3 regions of the Exiguobacterium sp. s166 genome follow, and region 3 is predicted to be linked to each of the others. Evidence: riboswitches for the same ligand, from Rfam matches in the RefSeq annotation. Region 3 holds a riboswitch; each other region holds the start of a gene.
What was found. Region 3 has a riboswitch for S-adenosylmethionine ahead of KNP93_RS13005 (2,3-diketo-5-methylthiopentyl-1-phosphate enolase). Riboswitches for the same ligand answer to the same signal wherever they lie in the genome.

Region 1 (4,315 bases), on a different contig from region 3:
TTAACTTATGTTCTTTTTTGAAGGCGTTAAAGTAAGAGACGGTCTGGAAGGAGTTCGCATCAATCTCCCCTTCCGCCAGGGCGAGGTTCGGCTGGACGTAGTCGGAGAACTTGACGAGTTCAATCGTGATGCCCTCTTTCTTCGCTTTTTTCGCGACGTATTCCCAGACTTGTGTATCAGAACCGCTGACTCCGAGCTTGACCGTCTTTTGATCTTCTTCTCCGGAAGCGGCACATCCCGCAAACAATACCGTCGTTAATGCTGCACCAATCGCTAAACCTTTTTTCATCTTTCATCTCTCCCTTTTTTCTCTATTTGTAGTTGTTTAGTGTCTCCGAATTTTTCGTGCTAACAGATTGCCTGTCGTCTGTAACCCTTGAACCAAGATGACGAGAATTCCGACCGTGATGATCATGACCGTCGTATCAAACCGTTGGTAACCGTACGTGATTGCCAAGTCACCAAGTCCCCCGCCACCGATTGCCCCGGCCATTGCTGATGCGCCGATCAAACCAATCGTCGCAATCGTCAGGTTCAGAACAAGCGAGCTGAGCGCTTCCGGCAACAGAAAACGGAAAATCGTCTGCAACGGTGTCGCCCCCATCGCTTCCGCTGCCTCAAGGACACCGGTATCGACTTCAAGCAACGAACTTTCGATCAGGCGGGCAATGTACGGTGCCGCGTAAAAGACGAGCGGAACGATTGCCGCCTGTGTTCCGATTGACGATCCGACAATCAAACGGGTCAGCGGAATGATTGCCACGAGCAGAATGATGAACGGAACGGACCGGAAGATATTGACGATGCCGCTTAGGACATTGAAGAACGGAATTTGTTCGAGCAACGCTCCTTTGCGTGTCACGACAAGCAGAATCCCGAGCGGTAAACCAATCAATGTCGAAAAGAGTAATGACAGTCCAACCATCGTCAACGTCTGCAGAAAAGCGGTCCAGATGTCCGTGTAATTAACTAGCATCTGCGAGCACCTCCTCGACGACGACATCCGATTGATCGATGTAATGCAGTGCCCGTTTGATTTCCGCCGCATCACCGATCAGTTCAACAAGCAGACTGCCAAACGGAATGTTTTGCAGTTCCGTAATGCTGCCGTGCAGGATGTTGAGATCGACATCAAACCGTTTCGCGACTTGCGATAAAAGCGGTTGTCCGGTCCCTGCCCCGAGGAAGTTGATTTTGTAGATATGGTGCCCGGTATCCCGTTGATCGATGACTTTTTGAACCGACGCCGGAATCTCATCCTGCATGACGGAACGGACGAAGTTTTTTGCCGTCGCCGTTTGCGGATTCGAGAAGACGTCGAACACGGTACCCGATTCAATCAGCTTGCCGGCTTCGATGACGGCGACCCGGTCACAAATCTCACGGATGACACCCATCTCATGGGTAATCAGTAAGATCGTGATGCCGTATTCCTGATTGATTTGTTTCAGCAGGCGTAATATGTGTTGTGTCGTCTGCGGATCAAGCGCCGAGGTCGCTTCGTCACACAACAGGACGGACGGCTGGGTGGCAAGTGCCCGGGCAATCCCGACCCGTTGTTTCTGTCCGCCCGATAACTGGTCCGGATAATGATCGGCCTTATCCGCCAAGTCGACGAAATCCAGCAGTTCATTGACCCGCCGATGGACCTCGTCTTTTTTGACGCCCTTTAAGACAAGGGTTTTTGCGACGTTCGCAAAAACCGTATTCGAATCCAGCAGATTGAAGTGCTGAAAAATCATCCCGATGTGTTGTTTGGCTTCCCGTAACTGTTTCGCCGAGAGCGTCGTCAAATCTTGGCCATCGACCGTCACACTGCCCGATGTCGGCCGTTCAAGCAGGTTGACGCATCGTAATAAGGAACTTTTTCCGGCTCCACTGAAACCGATGACACCGAAGATTTCTCCCTTTCGGATTTCGAGATCGACCCCGTTCAGCGCAGCAATCGATTGTTCCTTTGTTTCATAGATTTTTTTTACATTTTTGAATGTAATCACCACTTGTTCCCCCTTTAAAATACAAAAAAGGTCTCTTCTTAAGAAACAAGAAGAGACCTGGATCCGCACAATGGCAGAATCCACTCGACTCATCTCTCAGACAATTGTCTGATGGAATTGGCACAGTGCTCATAATGAGTCTGTTGCCGAGGTTTCGTAGGGCCAGTCCCTCCACCTCTCTGGATAAGTGTTGCGGTATGAAATTCGTATGTGTGTTGTTGCCGGTTGAACTTATGTCGTAAAACTAATTTTTACACTACAGAAAGATCTTTTAAAGGTCAACCATATTTTCAAAAATAAACCATATGACCCATATCGATTTTTGTCCCGGGACAAACCGGATCGTTGTCTGAATTTTGACGCCTGTTCAAGAGAGTTTGACAATTCATTTCCGCCAATGCTATCATCTTCTCAATGATTAATCCGACAATTCCTATACGATATATCAAGAGTGGACGAGAGACCTGGCTCTAGGACTCCACGGCAACCTGCTGTTATGCAAGGTGCTCCGACCAGCAAAGCGGTTGCTTTGGATGATACACACGAGAAACTCGTTTGCGTCCAAAGCCAAACGGGTTTTTATTTTTGAAATGGAGGACGAGATGATGAGTATGGTTTATCCTGTTATACCGGGTGCGGAAGCCTTTTCCTTAGGACGCGGATCCGTCGGCATTTTGCTCTGTCATGGTTTTAACGCAACGCCGCAAAGCGTTCGGGCTGTAGGAGAACAGTTCGCAGAACAAGGTTTCTCCGTCTATGCCCCTCGCCTGCACGGTCACGGGACCGATGTCCGGGAATTCGAAGCGACGACGGCAGATGACTGGAAACAGAGCTTGCGTGACGGCTTCGAACAGTTAGCCGGACGGTGCGAATCGATCTTCATCGTCGGACAATCGATGGGGGCGACACTTGCCCTGTCACTTGCCGCTGAAGGTCTCCCGATTGCAGGAATCATCACGATAAATGCCGCCTTGTCCGTCCCTGCTTACGAAGCCTTATCCTTCACCGATTGTCCGGTCTATCTGCCGGAAAGCACCCCTGATATCAAGCAGACCGCTTTTGAAATCATCTATGATCTTGTCCCCGCAGTTTGTGCTTCGGAACTGTTACGACTCATTGATGACACGCGACTACACTTAGCGACGATTCAAATTCCGACACTTATTTTATATTCTGCTGAGGATCACGTCGTCCCGCCGGCCTGTTCCGATTATTTGTACCGGACGATTGGGGCAACAGATAAACGCAGTTATTGTCTGCTCGACTCGTACCATGTCGCGACGCTTGACCATGATCAAAAGACGATTGTCCGTGAGACCTTACAATTCATCGAACAGTTCAGCCGGTTGACACGAACCGGTTGATAAAAAAAAGCGAACGATTCCCGGCCGTGAGGCCAAAGAATCGTTCGCTTTTTCAAATCGTCTATTCTCAATTTTGCTGTTGTTTTTTCCATTCCTGTAACGGTTGCGGTTTGCCCGGAACTTGATGACAATGACGGCAACGCGGTTCATAGGATTCAGACGCCCCGACGAGAATGATTGGATCATTGTAGTTTGCCGGCTTCCCGTCAATCAATCGTTGTGTCCGTGACGCCGGATCTCCGCATGACAGACAAATCGCCTGTAATTTCGTCACGAATTCCGCACGTGCCAGTAATTCAGGCATCTTGCCGAATGGCTCGGCCCGAAAATCCTGATCGAGTCCCGCACAAATAACGCGTTTGCCATCTTGAGCCAGTGCTTCGATGACTGCGACAATCTCATCGTCAAAAAATTGAACTTCGTCAATCGCGACGATTTGCGTCTCTTCCGCCACTGCTGCATAGACATCACGGCTCGTCGCCATCGGAATCGCAATGACCGAGTTGCCGATATGCGACACGACATGCTCTTCATGATACCGGTCATCGATTGCCGGCTTGAACACTTGAACCGGTAACTTTCCATACTGTGCCCGTCTGACACGACGGATCAGTTCTTCTGACTTGCCGGAAAACATACTTCCGCAAATCACTTCAATCCAACCATATTGATTGATCACATGCATCATCGTAAACACCGTCCTCTAAATTAGTCACTTTAACGAGTATAGCCCGAATCTAAATTGAGAAAAAGGATTGACTTCTAAAAATCAAAAACCCTTGCCAAATTCGCCACTTTCTTCATCTTCTCATTTCAACTGGTATGTATTTCCTGTACACTGAAAGAGAAGTTTCTTTGAAGGAAGGTGACTCCGATTCATCACATATTACATGAAGTCCTCCATCAATATGGAGCGTTCGGACTCGCAATTCTTCTGGCCGGTGGAATCGTCGG
Region 2 (4,315 bases), on a different contig from region 3:
TAGCCTTTCTTTTCAAGCCCGGGTTGGATCGCTTCTTTGACCATGTCGCTGTAAGGCCCGCTCGTTGCACCGATCTTAATCGACTTGTTGTCTTCTTTGGCGCTGCTGTCACCGCAACCGGCAAGAATTCCGGCTCCGAGTAGTCCTGTTGCTAAAAAGGCATAACGTTTTTTCATATTCATTCTCTCCCTTACGATTCTCTATTTTTGGTTAACGTTTATCAGCACGACGGGCCAGAACATTGCCAAGCCCTTGAATACTTTGAACAATGATGACGAGGACGACAATTGTCACGATCATGACGACATTATCGTACCGGTAATAGCCAAAGCGGATGGCCAGGTCACCGACGCCGCCACCACCGACGATACCGGCCATGGCGGAAAACCCGATCAGGCTGATGGTCGTCAAAGTGACGGCTTGAATGATGCCGGGAAGGGCTTCCGGTAAGAGTGCACTGATGATGATCCGAAACGGTGTCGCACCACAGGCTTCTGCTGCTTCGATTAATCCCGGTGGAATCTCACGGAGCGATGTCTCGACCAGTCGGGCGAGAAACGGAATGGCGGCGACACTCAGGCTGACGGAAGCAGCAGTCGGTCCAATTGTATTATCGAGTAACAGTTGTGTCAGCGGAATCAACGCGACGAGCAGGATGATGAACGGTAACGAACGGACGATATTAACGAAAAAGTCCAAGATGCTGCGGACGGCGACGTTCTGGAAAAACAATCCCCGGTCCGTGATGAACAGTAAGATCCCGAGTGGAATCCCGATGATGAGGGCGAAGCCGAGTGAGATTCCGACCATCAAAGCCGTTTCCGCTAACGCTTTCGCAAGATCCGGTAACATGGTTTCAATCCGTTCAAGCCACATCCTGGATCACCTCAAGCGTGTGAAGTTGTTCTTCGAGCCACGTCAAGGAGCGGTTCACGTGAAGGGTCGGACCGGTCAAACTGACAATCAGCACTCCGAAAGCGACGTTCTGGATATAGTCGACCTTACCGTGGAGGATGCTGACGGAAATATCAAACTGTTTAATTGCTTCCGATAACGTACTTTCACCGGTCTTTTCACCTGTGAATTGCAGGCGGATAATTTTTCCCGGTGTCGTTCGCAAGATCCGTTCCGGTAACTCGATCTGGAGTGCCGTATCGACATAATGTTTCGTGACATCATGTGCCGGCTGACTGAACAGGTCGTATGTACGGGCGACTTCAACGACTTCACCTTGCGCCATGACGGCAACCCGGTGACAAATCTGTTTGACGACATCGATTTCATGGGTAATGAGAATGATCGTCAGGCCAAGCCGTTCATTCAAGTCTTTCAGCAGTTCGAGAATTTGCAGCGTCGTGACCGGATCAAGAGCGGACGTCGCTTCGTCACATAACAGGACACTCGGATTATTCGCAAGGGCGCGGGCAATCCCGACCCGTTGCTTTTGACCGCCGCTGAGCTGACTCGGGAAATTCGTCTCGAAGCCTTCGAGTCCGACCAGGGAGACGAGCTCTTTGATCCGTTGGGGGAAGTCAGTCCGTTTGACGCCGGCAGCCTTTAAGGCGAAGGCGATATTATCGGCGACGTTCCGGGATTGAATCAATTGGAAGTGTTGAAAGATCATCCCGATGTTCAAACGCAGTTCGCGTAAGCTGCCTTTGGAGAGGCCGGACAGATTAGTGCCCGATACTTTAACCGTTCCTTGTGTCGGTGTCTCCAGTCCGTTGATCAGACGGAGCAGGGTGCTTTTTCCGGCACCGGATTCACCGATGATGCCAAAGATTTCACCTTGCTGAATCGTTAAATTGACGTCACGTAAGGCAAAAATGGGTGTCCGGTCACGAACGAACCGTTTAGTGATCCCTTTAAATTCAATCATCTGTCGTTTCCTCCCTATACAAAAAAATCGCCTTTTTCCAGTTAAGAGCAACCAGAAAAAAGCGACGAAGTGTAAGATTTCGTAACTTATCTCTCAGAATGAAACATTCTGTAGGATGTGGCACCGTTCCTTAAAGGTGGTTGCCGGACGTCGTTGGGCCTAATCCCTCGGTCGCTCTCGATAAGTAGATATGCTGTTGGGACTTACTGTAACGGAAATCATTCCCATTTGTCAAACATTTTTTCAGAATTATTCCGCAACGGTCTGGCGAAACAGATTCAATTGACCAATCCGTTCAGCTGCTTCGACGAGTCGTTCGGCGTCAGCAATCAGGCTGATCCGGACGTAACCTTCCCCGTATTCGCCGAAGAAATGTCCCGGTGTAACGGCGACATGCGCTTCGTCGAGCAGGTGATCGGTAAAGCTTTGGGACGTGTAGCCGGACGGGACCGGCAACCAGACGAAGAACGAACCGCCCGGGATCGGTCCGTCCCAACTGATTTCCTGTAACTTGCCGAACAAGGCATCACGCCGCGCTTCATACAGAGCGCTCAGTTCGCGGACACACGTCTGATCGCTTGAAAGAGCGACGGTTGCTGCCTGTTGAATCGGTGTGAAAGCACTGACGTATAAGTGTTCCTGGTACGTCTCGATACTTGCGATGACGGACGGATTCCCGATGGCGAAGGCGATTCGGAAACCGGACATGTTAAAACGTTTCGATAATGAAAACAGTTCGATTCCGACGTCTTTTGCGCCTTCCGTCTGGAGGAAACTGCGGGTCGGACCGTCGAAGCTGATTCCGCCGTAGGCGAGGTCGTGGACGACGCAAATGTCGTTCGCATCAGCGAAGGAAACCGTTTGCTCGAAGGCTTCCGCTGTTGCCGTCGCCCCGGTCGGATTGCTCGGGTAGTTGAGGAACAACATCCGGGCCCGTTCGACATCTGTCGTATCAAGTAACGTGTAGTCAGGTAAAAAGGCATTTTCCGCAAGGAGCGGCAATGTGATCGGGTAAGCTCCGGCAAGGGCGGCGCCGGATAAGTAATCCGGGTATCCGGGATCAGGAACAATGACACCTTCACCGGGATTGACGATCGTTTGCGGTAAAGCGACGATACCGGCTTTGCTGCCGAGCAAAATGGCGACTTCAGAGGCCGGATCGATGTTTACGCCAAACTCTGACTGATAAAAATCCGCGACAGCCTGTTTGAGGAAATCGTGTCCGCGAAATGGCGGGTACTGGAGGTTTGAAGCGTCATTGATTGCTTCTTTCAAGGCATCCAGAATATGTACGGGTGTCGTCTGATCCGGTGTTCCCTGACCAAGCGTGATGACGTCATGACCGGCAGCCTTGACGGCACCGATCCGCTGGGCGAGCTCGGCGAAGACCGGAGCGGGTAACCGATCAATCGCAATCGATGGGGCGAAATGTTTCATCTGTCTTCCTCCTTGTTGGGTATTGTCGTCAAGGATAACGAATTTTCAGAAAAAAGAAAAGAGTTTTTTAATAATTGCTGATAATTGGGAAAAAGAACCGATGGCTTTCGTGTTTTTGATACACTGAACTAGAATACGATTGAATCACAAAGGAGATGATGGGATGAATCGGGCCTGGTGGAAAGAAGCCGTTGTCTATCAAGTGTATTGGCGCAGTTTTAAAGATTCGAACGGAGACGGGATGGGCGATTTACGCGGAGTAATTGAAAAACTCGATTACATCGCTTCCCTTGGTGTCGATGTCATCTGGTTAAATCCCTGTTATACATCACCGGATGTCGATAACGGATACGACATTTCGGATTATTACTCGATTATGCCGAAGGCGGGAACGATGTCGGATCTGGAAGAACTGATTGCGTCCGCCCATGAACGGGGACTGAAACTGATTCTTGATTTGGTCGTCAATCATACGAGTGATCAACACACGTGGTTTAAAGAATCCCGCAGCAGTCGGACAAACGAGAAAGCCGATTGGTACATTTGGCGGGACGGGGTCAAAGGAACACCGCCGAACAATTGGCGGTCGTATTTTGCGCCGAGCCCTTGGACGTGGGATGAGACACGCCAGCAGTATTACTTCCATTCCTTTGCATCGGAGCAACCGGACTTGAACTGGGAACATCCTGCAGTCCGGCAGGCTGTGTATACGATGATGCGGTGGTGGGCCGAGAAAGGAATCGACGGCTTTAGGATGGATGTCATCAACCTGATCAAGAAACGGGCGACGTATGATGATGTCGCAGATCCTCTGAATTTATCCTACTTAGGGAACCAGCCGGGCATTCATGAATTCTTGCAGGAGATGCACCAGGAAGTACTGGCGGGAACCGATCTCTTTACCGTCGGTGAGATTCCGTTCGTCGGCCCGGAAGACGGGTTACTGTATGTCGGTGAGGAACGGAATGAGTTGCGGACGCTGTTTCACTTCGAAGTCGC
Region 3 (4,315 bases):
TCAGCCAAAACGTATCGATATCCTTCACCCGTCCATCCCGTAACTCGGCATAGTTTGGATACGCGGCAAAGCAGAGATGGGCGATGAATTGTCCGACATCAAAACCAAACGGTCCGTAAAAGGCGAACTCGGGATCGATGACTTTCGTTTCATCGGCTGAAGCAAAAATACTTCCGGTATGTAAGTCACCGTGCAATAATGCATCACCTTTTGTGATGAACAGTGTTTCCAGTTTCGCGACTTCGCGTTTCAGTTCTGCATCCTGCCATAACCGAACCGCTTCCGCTTCGAGGCCTGCTTCAATCGCATTCGTTTCCGCATCATAAAACGGGTCTGTGAAGATCAATTTTTCCGTGATATCACAGAGATCCGGATTGTAGTAGTTCCGTGCCACTTGTTTTTTCGCGACCGGTCCAAGCGCAAAATCCGACGTATAAAACAGTGTCCGCGCCAGGTACGAACCGATGTGTTCCGCGAGTAACGGATACTTTTCCCCTTCGAGCAAGCCGGTCCGGGCGATCGTCAAATGCGACAAATCCTCCATCACCGTAAACGCTTCTTCCTTGCTCGCATGGTAGACGTGCGGAACGAAAGGAACAGCGACTTTTGCGAATTCTTTTAAGGCCGATTGTTCAATCCAGGCCCGTTCGAGCGACAGCGGCCAGCTTTCCCCGACGACTTTCGCATATGGCAACGCCTGCTTTAAAATCAGCCGTTTTTCTCCTTCCTGAATCCGGAAAACGAGATTTAAATTCCCGTCCCCGATCTCTTCTGCCGTCACCGGTTCATTGCCGATTAATCCGAGTGTCCGGACCCGTTCAATCGCGTCCTGTACTGTAAATGCTTGGTATCCCATTCTGGTTTCCTCCTTGTTGATCACACGAAAAAACGCCTCTTTTCGTCAAAGAAAAGAGGCGCGGCAGAATACTCCGTCCTCTTATCTCTCAGACGAATGTCTGTTGGATGTAGCACCGTGCCGGATGGTCGGTTGCTGCGGCGTCTTCGGGCCAATTCCCTCTGCCAACTCACGATAAGAGTCATATGTAGTTGTCATGTGATTTGATGTTGATTTGAATACTACGTGCGTTGCTGGCCGTCTGTCAATTCCAATTTTTAGTGAAACGGATTCAAAAACGGAACCGTCTATAGAAGAAGTATTTTCAAAAAAATAAATTTTCAAAATATAGTTTGACAAGTGATGGATCTCATGTAAAAATTGCAATTAGATTTCACAATTTCATCCAATTCTTATCAAGAGCAGACGGAGGGACGAGCCCTACGATGTCGCAGCAACCGACCACTTGGCACGGTGCTAATTCTTGCAGCTAATACGCTGACAGATAAGAGTCCACGCGCAAATTTTCATGGTCTCTTGTCATTGACGAGGGACCATTTTTGTATTTTTCAATAAGGGAGAGACGATTCATATGGCGTACATTACCGCAACATACCAACTCGGAACGACCGATCAGTTGCCGAAACGGGCAGAGCAAATCGCGCTCGGTCTGACGGTCGGTTCATGGACCGATTTAAATCACTTGGAACAACAACAACTGGAATCCTTTAAAGGACAGGTCGTCCATACAGAAGAACATGACGGCAAAGGTTACATTACGATCCGTTATCCGGAACACAACGTCTCACGGGACTTTTCCGCTATCTTAACGACGGTCTTCGGTAAACTGTCGCTCGATGGACAAATCAAGTTAACCGACTTACAGCTTCCCCCGTCATTCACGAACGACTTTCCCGGTGCCAAATTCGGGATTGAAGGAGTCCGTCAATTGATTCAGGTCCATGACCGTCCCCTGTTGATGAGCATATTTAAAGGAGTCATCGGACGGGACCTCGTCTTTTTACGGGAACAACTCGAAGCACAGCTCGCGGGCGGCATCGATCTCGTTAAAGATGATGAGATTCTATACGACAATCCGTTGACGCCGGCACTCGACCGGGCACGGATCGGACGGGAAGTCCTCGACGCCCATTATGAACGCACCGGCAAACGGGCGCTTTATGCGATTACGTTAAGCGGTCCCGTCTTCGGCTTGAAGGAACAGGCAAAACGCCTGATTGAAGCAGGTGCCACGGCCTTCCTGCTCAACACGTTTACATACGGACTCGATGTCCTGCGCGAGTTGGCTGCCGATGCGGACATTTCCGTCCCGATTTTTAATCACCCGGCCTTAAGCGGTGCCTTGATCGCAAGTCCTGAATACGGTATTTCGGCTCCTGTTCTGCTTGGAACGTTACCCCGACTGGCCGGTGCTGACTTGACATTGTTCCCGTCTCCCTATGGTAACGTTGCACTCGCCAAAGATTTGGCCCGCGGGATCGCCGTTGAAGCGACGCGAATCGGAGAAACGAAGACGATTCTGCCGGTTCCGTCCGCCGGCATCCATCCCGGCCTCGTCGCTCAGCTCGTCCGTGATTTCGGTACCGATTCGGTCATCAATGCCGGAGGCGGCGTTCACGGTCATCCGCAAGGGGCAGCGGCCGGTGTCCTTGCATTTCGTCAGGCGCTCGACGCCGCACTGACCGGAGAATCGCTGACAAGTGCCGCAACGCGGCAGGAAGAATTACGGGTCGCCCTTGACGCCTGGGGGATCACGAAATGACGACTCGGATTTTATGTGACTTCGACGGCACGGTGACGGAACACGACAACATCATCGCCTTGATGAAAGAGTTTGCCCCGCAAGAAGCATTTGAACCATTAAAAAAAGGTGTGCTCGACCGGTCGCTGTCGATCCGGTCCGGGGTTGGACAGATGTTCCGATTGTTGCCCTCAGATCGAAAACAGGAGTATATCGATTTTTTGATTAATCGGGCAGTCATCCGTCCCGGCTTCGACACCTTACTCGCCTTTGCCAAATCAAACGGAATCGACTTTGCGATTGTCAGCGGCGGAATTGACTTTTTTGTCCAACCGATTCTTGCCTGTTTACTGACAGATGAAACGATTTACTGCAACGGCAGTGACTTCAGTGAAGAGACGGTCCGGATTGAATGGCCACACGCTTGCGATGCGGCATGCAACAATCAATGCGGCTGTTGTAAAACGTCAATCGCCCGGAAGTTGAAGCAGGACGGCGATACGATCATCGCAATCGGCGATTCCGTGACGGATTTTGAACTGGCGAAAAAGGCTGATCACGTCTATGCCCGGGGTTATCTGATAACACTCTGTGAACAGCACGGTATTCCCTATACGCCGTTTGAAACGTTTTATGACATCGTCAAACACTTACAGACCACGGGGGTGCATGCATGACATTCTTGAAACGATACGAAGAACTCCGCGCTATCAAGCAGGAGTTCGCCGCACGCGACTGGTTTCCCGGCACGAGCGGTAACCTCGCCATTCGAACGAACAGCAGTCCGACGGAATTTCTTGTGACGGCAAGCGGCAAAGATAAACGCCAGGACACGCCGGACGATTTCGTCCATGTTGACGCGACCGGTCAATTGATCGGCGAACAAAACGGACGTCCTTCCGCGGAGACGTTACTTCATGTCGAAGTTTTTAACCGGACGACGGCCGGCTGCTCGCTTCATGTCCATACCGTCGACAACAATGTCATTTCAGAACTCTACGGAGACCGCGGGGAAATCCGGTTTACCGGTCAGGAAATCATCAAGGCACTCGGCCGCTGGGAAGAAGATGCGGAAGTCGTCGTACCGGTTATTGCGAACCATGCGGATATCCCGACTCTTGCCGCAGTGTTTGCCAAGCATGTAAAAACGGAAAGCGGTGCCGTCCTGATTCGCAATCACGGGATCACCGTCTGGGCACCGACTGCCTTTGAAGCGAAAAAACAGTTGGAAGCCTTTGAATTTTTATTCAGCTACACGTTAAAACTGCAAACGTGCCGACAGGCGATTCATTAAAAGGAGGAATTTAAAATGGCAACAGTACTTTTCCAAAAGACAAACGAACGGTATACGGATCAAAACGAGGTTTCCGCTTTTCTTTCTTCACGTGGTGTCCTGTATGAACAATGGGATGTCTCGAAACTCCCGGCAGAACTGGTCGACACCTATACGCTGACGGACGCGGACAAACAAACGATTCTCGATACGTTCGAGCCGGAAATTACGGACGTCTCGGAACGCCGCGGCTACCAGACGGCCGATATCATCTCACTGTCCGATGCGACACCGAACTTAGATGAGTTGCTCGTCAACTTCCAAAAAGAGCACCACCATACGGATGACGAAGTCCGGTTCATCGTCAGCGGTCACGGCGTCTTTGCGATCCAGGACGACGAAGTCGGCTATTACAACATTGAACTGAACCCCGGAGATTTGATTT

Region 1: linked by a shared signal. The riboswitch ahead of KNP93_RS14235 (alpha/beta hydrolase) and the one ahead of KNP93_RS13005 (2,3-diketo-5-methylthiopentyl-1-phosphate enolase) in region 3 are both predicted to bind S-adenosylmethionine.
Region 2: linked by a shared signal. The riboswitch ahead of KNP93_RS03930 (methionine ABC transporter ATP-binding protein) and the one ahead of KNP93_RS13005 (2,3-diketo-5-methylthiopentyl-1-phosphate enolase) in region 3 are both predicted to bind S-adenosylmethionine.

Annotation. Positions count from the first base shown of each region.
Region 1 covers NZ_JACSMU010000008.1:67,897-72,211, reverse strand. Annotated here, with positions in the region: gene KNP93_RS14250 (MetQ/NlpA family ABC transporter substrate-binding protein) at 1-289, opposite strand, end outside; gene KNP93_RS14245 (methionine ABC transporter permease) at 326-976, opposite strand; gene KNP93_RS14240 (methionine ABC transporter ATP-binding protein) at 966-1,997, opposite strand; SAM riboswitch class I at 2,084-2,187, opposite strand; SAM riboswitch class I at 2,437-2,540, shown strand; gene KNP93_RS14235 (alpha/beta hydrolase) at 2,603-3,361, shown strand; gene KNP93_RS14230 (thymidine kinase) at 3,429-4,049, opposite strand; gene KNP93_RS14225 (DedA family protein) at 4,227-4,315, shown strand, end outside.
Region 2 covers NZ_JACSMU010000001.1:786,225-790,539, reverse strand. Annotated here, with positions in the region: gene KNP93_RS03940 (MetQ/NlpA family ABC transporter substrate-binding protein) at 1-176, opposite strand, end outside; gene KNP93_RS03935 (methionine ABC transporter permease) at 211-876, opposite strand; gene KNP93_RS03930 (methionine ABC transporter ATP-binding protein) at 866-1,879, opposite strand; SAM riboswitch class I at 1,963-2,066, opposite strand; gene KNP93_RS03925 (aminotransferase class I/II-fold pyridoxal phosphate-dependent enzyme) at 2,129-3,316, opposite strand; gene KNP93_RS03920 (alpha-glucosidase) at 3,480-4,315, shown strand, end outside.
Region 3 covers NZ_JACSMU010000006.1:138,698-143,012, reverse strand. Annotated here, with positions in the region: gene mtnK (S-methyl-5-thioribose kinase) at 1-856, opposite strand, end outside; SAM riboswitch class I at 935-1,037, opposite strand; SAM riboswitch class I at 1,246-1,347, shown strand; gene KNP93_RS13005 (2,3-diketo-5-methylthiopentyl-1-phosphate enolase) at 1,428-2,618, shown strand; gene KNP93_RS13000 (2-hydroxy-3-keto-5-methylthiopentenyl-1-phosphate phosphatase) at 2,615-3,274, shown strand; gene KNP93_RS12995 (methylthioribulose 1-phosphate dehydratase) at 3,271-3,891, shown strand; gene KNP93_RS12990 (1,2-dihydroxy-3-keto-5-methylthiopentene dioxygenase) at 3,907-4,315, shown strand, end outside.